3 regions of the Bacillus arachidis genome follow, and region 3 is predicted to be linked to each of the others. Evidence: riboswitches for the same ligand, from Rfam matches in the RefSeq annotation. Region 3 holds a riboswitch; each other region holds the start of a gene.
What was found. A riboswitch is a leader RNA that binds a small molecule or an ion and turns the genes downstream of it on or off. The one in region 3 is predicted to bind S-adenosylmethionine.
Positions count from the first base shown of each region.

Region 1: it holds a riboswitch for S-adenosylmethionine, as region 3 does, so the genes downstream of both, QRY57_RS21025 (methionine biosynthesis PLP-dependent protein) here and QRY57_RS03460 (methionine ABC transporter ATP-binding protein) in region 3, are expected to answer to the same signal.
Region 2: it holds a riboswitch for S-adenosylmethionine, as region 3 does, so the genes downstream of both, QRY57_RS15435 (M20 family metallopeptidase) here and QRY57_RS03460 (methionine ABC transporter ATP-binding protein) in region 3, are expected to answer to the same signal.

Region 1 is NZ_CP127376.1:3,758,194-3,763,891, forward strand. Features, by position in the region: gene QRY57_RS21020 (bifunctional homocysteine S-methyltransferase/methylenetetrahydrofolate reductase) at 1-649, opposite strand, end outside; SAM riboswitch class I at 719-829, opposite strand; SAM riboswitch class I at 1,030-1,142, shown strand; gene QRY57_RS21025 (methionine biosynthesis PLP-dependent protein) at 1,237-2,349, shown strand; gene metC (cystathionine beta-lyase) at 2,346-3,509, shown strand; gene QRY57_RS21035 (ArsR/SmtB family transcription factor) at 4,057-4,347, shown strand; gene QRY57_RS21040 (class I SAM-dependent methyltransferase) at 4,495-5,601, opposite strand; gene QRY57_RS21045 (MBL fold metallo-hydrolase) at 5,616-5,698, opposite strand, start outside.
Region 2 is NZ_CP127376.1:2,691,900-2,697,597, forward strand. Features, by position in the region: gene QRY57_RS15415 (GNAT family N-acetyltransferase) at 205-702, opposite strand; gene QRY57_RS15420 (GNAT family N-acetyltransferase) at 712-1,290, opposite strand; partial or broken gene QRY57_RS15425 (YjiH family protein) at 1,441-1,648, opposite strand; gene QRY57_RS15430 (GNAT family N-acetyltransferase) at 1,652-2,167, opposite strand; gene QRY57_RS15435 (M20 family metallopeptidase) at 2,330-3,532, opposite strand; SAM riboswitch class I at 3,625-3,729, opposite strand; gene QRY57_RS15440 (AAA domain-containing protein) at 3,816-5,698, opposite strand, start outside.
Region 3 is NZ_CP127376.1:333,065-338,762, forward strand. Features, by position in the region: partial or broken gene pruA (L-glutamate gamma-semialdehyde dehydrogenase) at 1-89, shown strand, start outside; partial or broken gene QRY57_RS03455 (cysteine hydrolase family protein) at 761-1,317, opposite strand; SAM riboswitch class I at 1,497-1,601, shown strand; partial or broken gene QRY57_RS03460 (methionine ABC transporter ATP-binding protein) at 1,722-2,740, shown strand; gene QRY57_RS03465 (methionine ABC transporter permease) at 2,730-3,395, shown strand; partial or broken gene QRY57_RS03470 (MetQ/NlpA family ABC transporter substrate-binding protein) at 3,417-4,270, shown strand; gene QRY57_RS03475 (DUF3926 domain-containing protein) at 4,460-4,654, opposite strand; partial or broken gene QRY57_RS03480 (ArsA family ATPase) at 4,647-5,698, opposite strand, start outside.

The DNA.
Region 1 (5,698 bases), 1.5 Mb from region 3:
TCGATATCATTTTAAAAGCTTCCGTCATATGAAGCGGGCCTAACTGACAATTTAATCCAACTACATTCGCACCGTAATCTAAAAGCTGTTTTAATACTTCATTTACATCATTTCCATTTTGTGTTGTGCCTGCTTCATGAAGCGCCAGCTGTGCAATAATTGGAATATCTGTTTGTTTTCGTAGTACTTTTACGGCATGTAACAATTCAAATTCATCATAAAAGGTTTCTAATAATAATCCATCAACCTTTTCTTCTAATAATGCCCCGGCCTGTTCAAGTAGCATAAACTCTCGTTCCATATCAGTCGTTGTGACGGCTCCGATATGCTTCATACCACCAATCGTCCCTAAAATTGCATTCTTGTCTGTCACAGCCGCTTTTGCAAGTTTGACTGCGGCTTTATTAATTTGGGCGACCCGGTTTTCTAAACCATACATACGCAATTTCGCCTCATTTGCACCATATGTATTTGTTTGAATAAGATCTGCTCCAGCAGCTACATATTGTTTATGAATAGATATAATAAGATCTGGATCAGATAAGTTTAGTTCCTCAAAACTACTTTGCAAACCATGAGAATGTAATAATGTGCCAATTGCACCATCACCAATAACAATTCCTTTCGATAATAAATCTAGAATTTTCACCTATCTCCCTCTTTTCTATCAATATAAAAACCCCTCTTCACCTTGAAGAGGGGGACATCATGAATCCTCCTCTTATCATGCAAAACGAATTGTTTTGCAGGTATTAGCACCGTTTCAAACATTTCGTTTGAAGGTTGCCGGGTTTCACAGGGCCAGTCCCTCCACCGCTCTCAATAAGAGTTTTTCTTTATTATTAATCTATTTTTAAAGGAAATACGTGTACCTTTTAACAATCTTTGTTAATTTTCTAATAAACTTAGCATGGGGTAAACTGAAAGTCAATATAATTAATTCAAAAATAAAAAATATTTAAAATTAAGTTGCAATTCAATTATCTTTTGTTGTAAAGTAAAAAGCATAATAAAATTTCATACAAACTATTCTTATCTAGAGAGGTAGAGGGACTGGCCCTACGACACCTCAGCAACCATTAACACGTTCGTTAATAAGGTGCTAATTCCAGCAAATTGTAAACAAATTTGAAAGATAAGAAGAAGACTATATTCGCATGAAAGCCTTCTTCTTAGAAGGCTTTTTTATTTTTATCCCGCTGATTAATTTTTCACTTTATAAAGGAGGCATTTCACATGTCAACAATCGAAACAAAACTAGCCCAAATTGGAAATCGAAGCGAAACTACAACAGGAACAGTTAACCCACCCGTTTACTTTTCCACCGCTTATCGCCATGAAGGAATTGGAAAATCAACAGGTTTTGATTATTCACGAACAGGAAATCCAACACGCGGTCTTTTAGAACGCGCAATTGCTGATTTAGAAGAAGGTCAACAAGGCTATGCCTGTAGCTCTGGAATGGCAGCTGTTCTTCTTATTCTTTCCTTATTCCGCTCTGGAGATGAACTTATCATATCAGAAGATTTATATGGAGGAACCTATCGTTTATTTTCGGAACATGAAGAAAAATGGAATATTCGATGTAGATACGTAGATACACAATCTATAAAACAGATAGAAAAAGCTATCTCTTCTCAAACAAAAGCTATTTTCATAGAAACACCAACCAATCCATTAATGCAAGTAACCGACATTGCAGCTGTCGCAGCCGTTGCAAAACAACATGGGGTCCTTTTGATTGTTGATAATACTTTTTATACACCCTACATACAACAACCATTGACGAAAGGCGCAGACATCGTACTTCACAGTGCGACAAAGTATTTAGGTGGTCATAATGATGTACTAAGTGGCCTTGTTGTTGCAAAAGGTCAGGCACTTTGCGAAGAACTTGCCCACTATCATAACGCCTCTGGTGCTGTATTAAGCCCATTTGATTCGTGGTTATTAATTCGTGGTATGAAAACGTTGGCTCTTCGTATGAAACAACATGAAGAAAACGCAAAGAAAATCGTTTCTTATTTAAACGACGAAGAGGGTGTAACCGATGTTTTTTATCCAGGAAGAGGCGGCATGATTTCGTTTCGTCTTCTCGATGAGAAATGGATAAATTCTTTCTTACAATCTTTATCATTAATTACATTTGCAGAAAGTCTTGGCGGGGTTGAAAGTTTAATGACATATCCAGCAACACAAACACATGCAGATATCCCAGAGGAAGTACGTACAGCACGTGGTGTATGTAATCGTCTCCTCCGTTTCTCCGTCGGCATTGAAAACGGAGATGATTTAATTCAAGACTTGAAACAAGCTATTAAACATGTAAAAGAAGGTGTGAGAATATGAGTTATTCATTAGATACACTCTTACTTCATAACCAATATAAACATGATTCTCAAACAGGAGCTGTTAACGTTCCTATTTATAATACATCAACATTTCATCAATTTGATGTAGATACCTTTGGAAAATACGACTACAGTCGCTCTGGGAATCCAACTCGTGATGCACTTGAAGACATCATTGCTTTATTAGAAGGGGGAACAAAAGGATTTGCCTTCGCATCTGGAATTGCAGCGATTTCTACTGCTTTTCTACTTCTCTCACAAGGCGATCATGTTCTCATTTCAGAAGATGTATATGGAGGAACGTATCGTATTGTAACAGAGGTCCTCTCTCGTTACGGTGTTTCACATACATTCGTTGACATGACAAATTTAGAGGCAGTCAAACAAAATATTAAACCGAATACAAAAGTATTTTACATTGAAACACCATCCAATCCTTTATTAAAAGTAACTAACATTCGTGCGGTTTGTGAATTAGCGAAATCTGCTGGGGCTCTTACTTTTGTTGATAACACATTTTTAACACCACTATTTCAAAAACCACTTGAACTCGGAGCGGATGTTGTACTCCACAGCGCGACAAAGTTTATTGCTGGGCATAGTGATGTTACAGCTGGGTTAGCGGTTGTTAAAGATGAAGAACTCGCTAAAAAACTGGGCTTCTTGCAAAATGCATTTGGTGCTATATTAGGACCACAAGATTGCTCTCTCGTTCTTCGTGGTTTGAAAACATTACACGTACGTCTTGAACACTCAGCAACAAATGCCAATAAAATTGCTCATTACTTACAAAAGCACTCAAAAATTCAGAATGTGTATTATCCTGGATTAGAATCACACCTAGGCTATGACATACAACAGTCACAAGCACAATCTGCCGGTGCTGTTTTATCTTTCACGCTGCAATCTGAAGATGCTTTGCGACAATTCTTATCCCAAGTCAAACTGCCTGTATTTGCAGTAAGTTTAGGAGCTGTAGAATCCATCCTCTCCTATCCCGCAAAAATGTCACATGCCGCATTATCACAAAAAGCACGTGATGAAAGAGGTATTTCTAATTCATTGCTCCGTTTATCAGTTGGCCTTGAAAATATAGATGATTTAATTGCCGATTTTGACAACGCTCTTTCTTATGTAGAAGAACCCGTGAATGCATAAGAAATTTTTATTCAAACAGTTTTCATTCAACATTGAAATAAAGAAAAGGATAGATCAATCATATCACAGCCACTTGGTCTATCCTTTTATATTTATTATTATGATACCAATGATTTACAAATTAAGATAATACACCATTCATATATCATCACCACTTATCGTTTTAAGTAAACCTCTAGGGAAATGAAAATGTTTTTTTAAACTATGTTATTCTATACCTTCATTTCATCCAGAATTACATTCTATAAAAACATACAAAATCCTTTTTCTTATTATTTTAAAAATTTTGTATATTCATTTGAAAGAACAAAAAATTCATGATAAAATCGTGTTATAAATGTATCTGTATCTTCAAACATATTGTGATTTTCAACAAAAAACATCGTGTTACAAAACGTACAAATTTAGCAAAGTTATTTACACCATGGTCTCTTTTCTTACAATTTCTTTACTGTAGAACATTTTTTTTGCAACAACTATTTTCTTTTCTTTAGATTTTTGGTATGTATAGTATGGGTATAACAGCTCGCATGGAGGTGGAAAAAACATGTTAGAAACCTTTCAAAAGGAATTGGAACTATACGAAAATAATGCAGAATTATTGAAAGTTCTTGCTCATCCTGTTCGTTTATGTATTGTAAAAGGATTAATCGAACGCGGTCCGAGCAATGTTTCGACAATGTACACAGGCTTAAATATGCCACAATCCACAATTTCACAGCATTTAGCAAAATTAAAAAGCGCTAAAATTGTTTCTAGTGAGAGAAAAGGATTGGAAATTTACTACAAAGTAGAAAATGAAACAATCATTCAACTTGTTCGTGTATTACTAGGTTAGAGGTAACCAAACAAAAAGGGCGTATTCTATATTTTCTATCTCATATCTTTAATATAAATATATATCATGAGAGAAAATATACAATACTACATATCCTAAAGTCGTATCAAAAAACAAGACGCAGAATTATTCTGTGTCTTGTTTTTTCTATATATGTAAGTACTGCTTTAAATCAAAATGTGACATTCCTTTTTTTTGTATAACAACATCAAAAGCATCACTCATCCCTCCATGTAAAATCATAGAACGAATCGCCCGATTTTGCTTCTGTTTCTCAGAAAAAGGGTCGGAATCTTGATGAATAGCAAGTTGTTCTAATATACCTGCCGCAAGTAAAAACTCCCTTTGTTTCGTATGCCACACTGTATGCAGAGCACTCTCTTCTCCTATTTCTTTCAATTCATCCCAATGAATATGTGCTGTTATATCCATTTCTCCTGGATACTTCAAAGGATTTCGGATGAGCCTATGGTTATAATACCCCCTTATACTCCCTTCATGGTGAGCAGGATGCATCCACTCCGCCTTCGTATATCCATAATCAACTGTGATAAATAAGCCTTCCTCGAACCATTTTGCAACTTCTTGCAAATAAGTTTCCATTGCTATTGGTACCTCAAATCGCTGCCCATCAGAAAGTTGAATATGACGCCTTCGAAGGTAACTACTTACTCTTTCTTCTATCGGCCTTAATACTTCTGTAAGTTTTCCTTCATCTGTATACGTTATTCGTACTTCATACAAAATACTATCTCGCTTCTCAACTACTTCAACAGGAAATGCATCAAACAATTCATTTGAAAAAACAACTCCTGTAAAAGACTCACCTAACTCCTCATAGGATTTGTACTGCGAAACATTTGAAAATGAATCAAGTTGATGTTTTTGTACTTTTCTATGGAAAGAACTTACTTCAACGATAGAATACCGTAACTCTATAAAAGTCTCTGGAGAGAGGTGTTTCCATTCTTGTAAAACAGCATAAGCAAATCTTCCTGTTCCTCCACCAATTTCACAAATATTTGGAGGGATTTCTCCATTTTCAACAAGACGGATAAAAAAACGTGCAAATGTCTTTGCAAATACAGAAGAAATATTACTACTTGTAAAAAAGTCTCCATTCCTTCCGATTTTCTCACGTTCTTTCATATAATATCCGCAATCTTCATCATATAGTGCAAGGTTCATATATGTACTATATGAAATCGAATAATCCTTTTCTTTTTCCATCCATTTTCTTAAAACGAACTCCATCCCCGTATAGCTCCTTATTGTAAAAATGGATTATTTTCTTTTTCGAAACCGATATTTGTTTCTGGACCATGTCCACATAATACCGCTGTATCATCTG
Region 2 (5,698 bases), 2.4 Mb from region 3:
TTCAAATAGAGGATTTTTAATTTACTATTATTTGTGGTTCATACTATATGAGCTTGATTTATGTACAAATTTCCTCATACAACTCCATTGTAACGAATTTTTTCACGGAAGGGAATGATGAAACAAAAGTATATAAAAGAAGTAATCATTTTGTAAGAAAAAAAGGTATATTTTCCTCTCTTAAGAGCATATACCTCTTCCGTTTCACTTTACAATCCAATATTTCATATGTTGTTCCTCAAGTACACATGTAAAGCCTATCTTTTCTAACACTCTACTCGAAGCGACATTACTCGTTAAACAATCTGCCTTAATCGTTTGCACTTCTTCATTCTGCTCCAGCCACTTAACAAAGGCCTTTGCCATTTCAGTTGCATAGCCTTTCCCTTGATATTCTGGTACAATGCTATATCCAATCTCTACTGTACCAGTTGAATCAGGAGCACCTTTACAACCCATATCACCAATAATAACATTATCTTCCTTATGAATAATAAGTCCGCTCCATTTACTTTGTTTCGGGCTTTTTCGTAAACTTTCAGCAATCCACGGCAAAATATCTTTATAATCTGGCATTGGCCATTCTAAAGATATTTTATACGATATGATTTCCTGTAGCTCTTCTCTCCCTTTTATCATTGCCTCGACAAGTTCTAATGTAAAGGGGATCATCTTTAGTCTCTTTGTTTCTAAATTTGTCATATTTGCCTCCTATTTATACATGTCCATTTTGTGTAGTAATCGATCTTTCACGATTGGCCACTCACTTGCAATAATGCTATATACTACCGCATCTCTTACATAACCGCTTGGTAACCTTCTCTCATTTCGTAATATCCCTTCTTTTACTGCGCCTAGTCGTTCAATCGCTCGTTGTGCTTTTTCATTTCGCAAGTCTGTTTTTATTTGCACACGCAGCATGTGTAATTCTTCAAACGCATATTGCAATAACATGTACTTACATTCCGTATTCACACTTGTTCGTTGTACACTCGGATGATACCATGTTTGGCCAAGTTCAACCGTTTTGTTATCATTTGAAATACTATACAAACGTGTACTGCCTACAACTTCATTCGTTTTTTGATCTATAACAACAAATGGTAAATCCGTTCCCTTCTCATATCGTTTTACTGCCGTTTCAACATATCGCTCCATATCTTGATAACTTTCCATTTTAGCTATTAAATACGTCCAAACTTCTTTATTCCCTTCCACAATTGCAAATAATTTTTCTACATCATTTGCATCCATTAATCGCAACATCGCTCTTTTGTTTACTATTTCCATAAATACATCCCCTTTTCTATGTATCTAGCTATATTATAGTTTGCAACATAACACATATCAAAATATTCAAAATTTCATTTTCTATCGATTAAAATCTAATAATACGGAAAAAGGACTTACTTTAAGAACATAAGTGTGTCTTTTCATCTCTTACAGTAAAACATATGCAATTGGCCCACTAATCACTAATGTTAAAATCGTTCTTTCAATATACAAAATTAATAAGTTCTGAAACTTTTCATGGTATATCCATAGATAAAATACATGGGATAGACGTCGAAAAAAGCAAAACAAATGATACGGATACAACCGCAATCACAATCTTAGTTACAAGCGGCGCACTAACGACAAGTAATGAAAACTATTTTTTTATCCTTTTTCGATATTTATTATGACCATCTGCCACGCCAAAATACTCAAAGCCATTGTTTTTATAGAATTTGTTTAGTTTAGTATTATTTGCAACACAATCTAACTTTAAGAACTTTTTGTCAGTGTGCATATTATCTTGAATCCACATCAAAATCCTTTCACCTATTCTCCTTTTCATATACTTAGGGATAATCGCCAGTCTATGTAAATATAGTGAATCAAAAAAAACATCTTCACCAAAAATATGGCGATCCCACTCACTTTGCGTGGAAGAAACTGTAAAAGTACCTATCATTTCATTTTCTTTTAAAACGATGTAAGTGTTGTTGTTCGTTACAGCTTGTGCTATCTCTTCGTCATCTCTACCTTCTAAGAGGTACTGCCACTGATTGATTTCTTTATCTTTTAACCATTGAGCGATTTCTTTTAGCATATTAATAATAAGAGTACTTTCATTATTATGTGCAGTTCTAATTTGATAGCCTTCAAGAGTATTCTGATTCACTTTTCCTCCTCCTTTTTAATACTTCAGCTATTTATCTTGCTATTTGTGGGTAGTAAGCTCTCTTTTTATTACCTTTTATAACCCAAAAAGGCTTAGAGATTTCTCCAAACCTTTTTTATCCAAATAAAATTTTAGAAAACCACTTCTTGAGTACTTATCACATTATTGATTTCGCTGCGCTTTTTTAAACTCCTCCTTAATTTGATTAAGCGTTCCTTCTTCTGTAATTAATCGGTATGCTGCATACGCTAATGCTTTTGCGGATGTAACTAAGGCTTTATCGCCAAGTTCCGAACAAGCTGCTTCTCTAAATTCATTCGTATGCGCAATTAAATGGTCTGGACCAATTTTGATATAAGGATGAATCGTTGGTACAACTTGACTCACATTTCCCGCATCTGTTGAACCGATTCCAAGTCTCTCTTTACGATTTACTTCTTCACCAAGGTTTTCTAATTCCTCAGCAATCACTTCATTAAATGTTTTTGTCACTAATAATTCATCAATTTCATTCTGAAACCGATTGATTTTTACTGTTGTTCCTGTCGCCAGTGCTGCACCCTGCGCAATGTTTCGTACTTTTTCTGTTACTTCCGCACATCTCTTACGTGTTGCTGCGCGAATAAAGAAACGGGCTGATGCGTAATCTGGAATAATATTCGGCGCCTTTCCACCTTCAGTAATGACACCATGAATTTTCACATCTGACGGTAGCTGTTGACGTAGTGCATTAATCCCATTGTAAAGTTGAATAACCGCATCTAATGCATTAATTCCTTCTTCTGGTGACGCTGCTGCATGTGCTGATTTTCCATAGAAATAAAAATCAAGTGGATCAACTGCGAGTGACGGACTTGTTGTTGCTGTTTTTCCGCTAGGGTGAATCATAAGTGCCGCATCCATCTTGTTAAACAATCCTGCTTTCACATAACTTGCTTTTGCACTTCCATTTGGACCACCTTCTTCTGCTGGTGTTCCAAATACAACGATTTCACCGCCGATTTCTTCAATTGTTTCCGATAATGCAATCGCTGCTGCAACGCTAATTGTACCAATTAAATTATGACCACACGCATGGCCTAATCCAGGCAAAGCATCATACTCTGCTAAAAAAGCAATTGTAGGTCCTTGTTTTCCTGAGCTTTTCCGTGCGATAAAACCTGTTTCATGTCCTGCTATATTATGCTGCAATTGAAATCCTGCACTCCCTAAAAGTAAACTTAATGTTCTGGATGCAAAGAATTCTTGATTACCGATTTCAGGATTCGCATGTATATCATGACTTGTTTTTATGTATTTTTCTTTATTTCCTTCTATACTTTCCGTAATAATATTTCGGTGTGACGTTACTTGTTTTGTTGTCATTTTCCCCATTCCTCCTTTAAATTTACACATAAAAAAGCCTCTTTCTAAAAAATAGAAAGAGGCTTGAAAATACAAATTCAAAATAGCCTTCTTTCTTATCTTTCAAGTCTTTCACTTGCTGGAATTGGCACAGTATTCATATTGAATCCGCTGCCGAGGTTTCATAGGGCCAGTCCCTCCACCTCTCGTGATAAGAAAATTGTTTTTATTTTCATAAAATTATATTAAATTATTTTCATTCTAGTGTTATTCCGAGTAAATGTCAAGGAATTCCGATCTGATTTTAACGAATATCTAAAAACCCTTTTAAAACGCCAATCGTTTCAGGTGCATGTAATCTTGCACATATATAAGGGAATTCTGGACTTCCTTCAAACGTCATGTGAGATGTTAAAGGCGCTCCTGCCCAAAAGATTTCATCATCAATTAATAAAAATGGGAGTGACTTATTTTGTCTTTGTATTCTCACGTTTTTTAATGGAATTGGTCCATCACTATATATCGTGACCTGCGCTGCTGTACGCATTAATGCCTGCCATACTCTTTTGTCTACCTGTCTTGTACTTGGAAGCGAAATAATAATTTTTTGTTTTGCCGATAGAATATCTTTTAATAATCCTTTCGGTTCTTCCAAATTCATTTGCATAAACCATCTCAAACGTTTTGTAATTTTTCGTTCTAGCAATGGGCGCGAAGTAGTACGATCATATACATTTCCGTGTCTTTCTATGTGAGAAGTTAAGTGAGATAACGCTTGTTTTCGAGAAAGGTTTTTCCGCATATACTTACAGTCCGATAACTGAATAAACTTCCCTCTTGCTCTCGTTATCGCAACGTTTACTAAACGATGATTTTTATGATCAAAAAATAATACGCCGGGTCTCTCCTGCGGATAACTATCTACTGTATCAAATATCATCATATCTCGTTCAGACCCTTGAAATTTATGAACTGTTGCCGCTAATATAGGCGTATTTCGATACTTTGTTTTTTGCAAAATCTCCCTTATACATGTTGATAAGAAACGGGACTGCGCGCGATATGGCGTGACAACTCCAATCGATTGAACACCATCTAATAATCCAATTAAAATCAGCTGCATCGCAACGAAACCGGACATAATATTAAAACGTGAACCAGAGGCTGCATCTTTTAAAGAATAAGCGCCCATCAAACTTGTATCAAACAAAGCAATTGCTTCATTAGCAAATGGCTGTAATTTCGCTAATTCTTGTCTTGCCGAAACAGAAGGATGATCGAACACTCTATTCTTATAAATAAATGAGTTTGTAAACTTAGATATATCCGCATGCATTCGTCTTTGTTCCTCTAGCATAAATAAATTTGGATGCGTTTCATAACTATTTACAGATTGGACAATACCAGCATGATAAAACATATCTTCCCCTAGCCACTTTCTAACGAGCTCATGATTTGCCATCGCAATTGGTGGCAACTGTAAAAAATCACCGCAAACGACAATTCTTTTTCCAAGAGAAGCTGCTAAAGCAATTTGTGGTACATAAGCCATACTTACTTCGTCCACGACAATTAAGTCAAATGTTCGTTCGTAAATAAGAGAATCAATTGCACACTTAGATAGCGTTGCACCAATTACTTTTGCATTTTCAATATATTCTCTTTCTACTTCTTTAATTTTCGCTCTTTGTTTTCTAAGATCTCCTTCAATTTCTTGCATCCGCTTCTTATCAGAAGCAGTTGCTTTATACGATAAGATTTTTTGGCGAAGATCTTGGCGCATTTCCTCTAAATAAAGCTTTTCTTCTCCCCATGATCCATTCGTTGTTTCGACTAATCTAGAAGCAAGCAACGTTTCATGATTACGTATATGTTCATGTTGACTAAATCCATACCGGACGATTTCTCCTGGTGTCCATTTTTCTTTCTTCTCTATTTGCTTTGTGACTTCACTCATTAATACATCCACTGCTGCATTACTATGAGCTAGTACAAGTACTGATTTTCCTTTTTGATAATGCGCCGAAATAATGCGTGATAAGTTATAAGACTTTCCTGTTCCAGGTGGTCCCCACACATATGTCGCCCTATTATAAAAAGAACGATATGCAAGTTCATTCTTCGGATTTTTCATCTTTTCTATATGCCTTGGCGTGCTCTTTCCATCCAAAAGGCGTTTTACCCGCT
Region 3 (5,698 bases):
TTAACATGTCTGGTACAGATTCTAAAGCAGGCGGACCTGATTACTTAGCACTTCACATGCAAGCAAAAACTACTTCTGAAACTTTATAAGAAATAGATGAAAAGGCCTTCCTATAATGGGGAGAGCCTTTTTCATGTAAGAAAGATTCCGATTAGAAAACAACTATCTTGCTTAAATAAAGTGTAAAAGAGTGAAAAGGAACAAAAGCGCTAAAAAATTAATTCATTCGTCATATTTTTCTGTATTATTTTTTTGAATTTCCTGTATAATTCAATTTGAAAGAAAATCTATGGTTAGACAAGAGAACACTGCTTTCAGTTTTGCTCACTGAAAGTAGTGTTTTTTATTTTAGCAGGTGTAACTTATAACAAATAGTAAGGTCGTAGTTCGCAAGGGGAGGTAGAGTGTAATACATAAAGTGGTGATGTTAAGCTGTAATTTGATACACTTCCTAGATCTTTAAAAGTTGAGTTCAATAGAAGTTCGGATCAAGCGGATGTAAATGTTGCTGGTCTGCTATATGAAGAGAAATTAAAGAATCAGTTGATTAGAGTAAGAGGTACAGGGAAAAATAAAGTGAAGAGGAAAGCGAGTTTGAGAGACTTCAAGTTATGATAACCTGTGAATAATAGTATAAAAGATCATGTCTTTATCCCGCCTTAACGGGAAGTAAGCCCCCACCTTAGGATTCAGAGATAGGCGGGGGATCAAGAACCCCACCACTGATTAAAGTTTCACTTTACAGACATAATCTTTTGTTTCAGATGGAGTTCCTAAAACTTAAAAGCTCTTCGGTACTCATAACATTTGCATATAGGTCATTTAAACTTGCTAAAATTGTATTATGGATATAGACAGCGGGAATCGTAGCATTTTTAAAGAGGAGATCTTTTGTTGCACATGCATCATGTACAACAGTGCAACGAAAACCGAAATCAAAAGCAGCTCTTACTGTGGCATCAATACACATATGAGTCATCATCCCACATATAATAACATGTTCAATTTCTAAGTTCTGCAATTGCTCTAGCAGGCCAGTTTCCCGAAAACTGTTTGGATAGTGTTTGAGAATAACAGTTTCATTCTTTAAGGGGCGAACATTTTCATGAATGTGAACACCTTCCGTATTCGGAAGAAAAAGGTAGCAGTTTCTTTAATAGATACATGTTGGATATGAAAAATAGGTTGGTTCACTTCTCGAAAATGCTGAAGTAGTTGACTTGCATACTCGCTAGCTTCAGCGGCACCACGTAGTTCCATCTTACCATTTGGAAAATAATCATTTTGAATATCGACGAGTAAAAGGGCTGTTTTCATATCAGTTATCGTCCTCCGTTTTATTTCTTATTCATGTAATGTTATTCAATTAGCAGCGGATATTTTCCTTTCCATAATCCTGATGAAAAATAAAGTTGTTATTTTCTGATATTTTTGTTGACTCTTACTTTTCAGAGTTTTATAATGGGACTTAATTAAACGACAATTAAATTGATACACTCTTATCCAGAGAGGTGGAGGGACTGGCCCTGTGATACCTCAGCAACGGATTATTTAATACCGTGCTAATTCCAGCAAGCTCTTAGAAGCTTGGAAGATGAGAAGATGTGAATGAGTATATAAGTGCTCTTCTTCTTATTTTTATTATGGATAAGGAGGAGAGCACTTTTTATTTTACCTCAAGGCTCTACTTCAAGTTGTTTCAGCATATAGGAGGGAAGACGATGATTTCTTTTAACAATGTAAGCAAAGTATATGAATCTGGTGGGAAACCTGTTCATGCGGTAGAAGATGTAACACTGTCGATTGGAAAGGGGAAATTTTTGGTATTATCGGTTTTAGTGGAGCTGGAAAAAGTACATTGTTACGTCTAGTAAACATGCTAGAAAGACCAACCGAGGGAACCGTTTTAATAGATGATAAAGATATTACATCATTAACAACGAAAGAATTACGAAAACTAAGACAAAGAATTGGGATGATTTTTCAAAGTTTTAATTTATTTAATTCAAGAACTGTTTTTGGGAATATTGCTTATCCATTAAAATTGGCGAAAGTACCGAAAAATGAAATAAAAGAAAGAGTAAATGAATTGCTAAAGTTTGTAGGTTTAGAAGATAAAGCGAACTATTATCCAGAACAGCTATCAGGTGGTCAAAAACAACGCGTTGGAATTGCAAGAGCGCTTGCAACATCGCCAGATATTCTCATTTGTGATGAGGCCACATCAGCGTTAGATCCAGAAACAACGACAGAAATTCTAAATTTATTAAAGAAAGTGAATCGAGAATATAATTTAACAATCCTTCTTATTACACATGAAATGCACGTTGTGAAAGAAATTTGTCACCGTGTAGCCGTTATGGAAAAAGGCAAAGTAATTGAAGAGGGAACATTATTCGATGTCTTTACGAAACCTAAAACGAAGACAACGCAAAATTTTGTGCGCTCTGTTATTAATGATCACTTACCAAAAAGTGTTTTGACAAAAATTCAAAATGGCGGAAGGATTTATCGCTTAACATTCACTGGTGAAGAGACGGGGCAACCTGTATTATCGTATATTGCTAAAAATTATAACGTGAATGTAAATGTACTCTATGGAAATATTATAGAACTACAAAATGTTCTATTCGGAAACCTTCTTGTAGAACTACAAGGAGAACAGAAAGAAATTCAAAAAGCGCTGCAACATTTAAGAGTGCAAGTACAATTGAAGGAGGTTGAAGCCCATGCGAGTTGATTGGAGTATATTTTGGCCTCGGATTTTAGATGCGGCAGGGGATACCCTTTTGATGGTAATTGTAACCCTTATATTCGCTATAATACTTGGTATACCTCTAGGTTTACTTTTATATGTAACGAGAAAAGGAAACTTTTTAGAAAACAAGCTGGTCTTTTCTATTCTTAATATTGTTATTAATACGATTCGTCCAATTCCATTTATTATCTTTTTAGTAACTTTAAGCCCAATAACAAGAACTGTTATTGGAACAACAATTGGAACGGCGGCAGCAATTTTTCCAATGACACTGGTCGCATCAATTGGAATTGCAAGAATGGTAGAAACAAATCTTGTTTCGGTTCCAAAAGGCGTGATTGAAGCAGCGCAAGCTATGGGAGCATCACCATTAAGAATTGTTTTCGAAATTCTTGTCCCAGAAGCAGTAGCACCATTAATTTTAGGGATTACATTTATGACAGTTGGTTTAATTGAATTTTCGGCAGTTGCTGGTCTTGTTGGCGGTGGGGGTCTTGGTGATTTAGCAATGACATATGGTTATCAACGTTTTGATACATCTGTTATGTTCGTGACAGTTGTATTACTTATTATTCTTGTGCAATTGGCTCAAAACTTAGGAAACTACTTTTCAAAAGTATTTTTACGTAGATCATAAAACGAAGAGGGGAAGAGAAGCATGAAGAAACTATTAGCATTTGCATTATCAACAATTGTAGGAATTACAGCTTTAAGTGGATGCTCAAGTGAAGATACAGGAGCAAAAGGAAAAGAAAAAGTAGTTCGTATCGGTGTAACAGGAACGGATGGAGACACTTGGACTATTCTTCAGAAGAAAGCTGAAAAAGAAGGGATTAAAATTAAACTTGTGGAGTTCTCTGATTATACAACACCAAATAAAGCATTAGCTGACGGTGATATAGAATTGAATTCATTTCAACATATTGCTTTCTTAGAGCAATTTAAAAAGGAGCATAAGTTAGATATTACAGCCGTTGGTACAACACAAATTGCGCCAATGGGATTATTCTCTGAAAAGTATAAAAAGACAAATGAAATTCCAGAGGGTTCAGAAATCGCAATTCCAAATGATCCAACGAACCAAGCACGTGCATTGAAACTTCTTGATGCATCTGGATTATTAAAATTGAAGAAAGACTTTGGACTATTTGGAGATCCAAGTGGTATTGCTGAAAATCCGAAAAAGCTAAAGATTACACCAGTAATTGCACAGCAAACACCACGTGTATTAAAAGATGTGGCAGCTTCCGTTATTAATAATGGTGTTGCGGGTCAAGCTGGTTTAGACCCAGTGAAAGACCCTATCTTCTTAGAAGATCCAAAAACGAAAATGCGAAACCATATATTAATATTTTCGCAGCTCGTACGAAAGATAAAGATGATCCAACGATCAAAAAAGTGATTGAATTGTACCATTCAAAAGAAGTAATAGATGCAATTAAGAAAGAAACAAAAGATGGTTCAATAGCAGTAAATCTTTCACTGGAAGAGTTAGAGAAAATCGTAAAATAATATGGGGTTAAACGGACTAACTGTAGGAACCCCTCCGTTGTTAGCTCGTTCGACATATAATCATACTTAACAGACGATACCCTAATTTTGTATCTTTCAATTCTGTATATCATAAAATCCAATGTTTGTTAGGTAAGATGAAAAGACCAGGGAAATTCCTGGTCTTTTTTATTTGATCAATTATTTTATTTATTCAATCGTAATGTTCTTTAAGTTACTAGTTGTAGGTCTCGTTGTTTCTTGCATACAAGAAGAAAGCTCTTCTTGTAAAATACTTAGCACTTTCTTTGCAGATTGCTGAACCGGAGTAGGTAATTCATTCATGATATACATTCCAACTTCCACCTTTGTACGAATTGCTTTTCTTAGTAAATCCTCACGCATGAACAGCACCTCCAAAGCGAATGTTTAATACATCCCCTTCAAATTTTGCACCTTGAACGGATAAGTGCGTTAATGTTTTGGGTAATGTAATGTTTCGTTTAACAGAGCCTGCGCGAATGATGAGTTCATCACCTTTTTGATTTAAAGAAAGCTCACTTTTATCTGAGAATGGAATAGAGAGAACAAAAATATATGCATCTCCATCTTTTTTACATATTGTGTACGCCCGTTAAATTTTACGGCGGTTGGTTCTGCATCATCTTTGAATAAAGCATCTCCTACACGCTCTAGCATAGGTAATCCAATTACTTCTTGTTCGAACATTGGAGCTTCATAAATAGGAAGTGGTTGAAAGCTATCTTGGATAAGTGCTTTATATTTCTTTTGGGCATCTTTCCATGCTTGGAAGTAGGAGTCAGTAACAGTATCAGGGATGACACGGTTAATCATGATGGCATCGACGTTATAATCATATAAATTTAAATAGGTGAAACTACGCTGTGCTTCTTTAATAACCATTTTTTCTGGATTTACAACAACGCGAATGCTCGTTACTTCTCGATTGGATAAAATATCCCGCATTTCCCCTAGCTGTTCAAGTGTATTCGTTAATTCATCCATAATATCATCAGTAGGGAGTGGGACGCCGAGGAGTGGTTGTGCAACAGGACGGACAACTTTTAAAACTTTTCTTTTAATCGGGAAGAGTTTTTCCATCCACCAACCGAGCATATCAGGAAAGCTTAACATAGCTAACGTTTCTCCCGTTGGTGCACAGTCAATAATGATGACATCATATGTTTTTTGTTTATAGTAATCGAGTACACGGAGTAAACTAATTAAGTCTTCCATACCTGGGAACATCGTTAATTCCTCAGTTGTAATATCGTCAGCTGCTTTTGATGTGAACAGCAATGTAATATACTTTTGTAATTTTCCCCAGCCTTTTTCCATTTCATAAATAGTATTGATTTCTTGCGCCCATAAATTTTCACGAATTTCTTGTGGTTCGGAAGATAATTTTATGCCGAATGAATCTCCTAA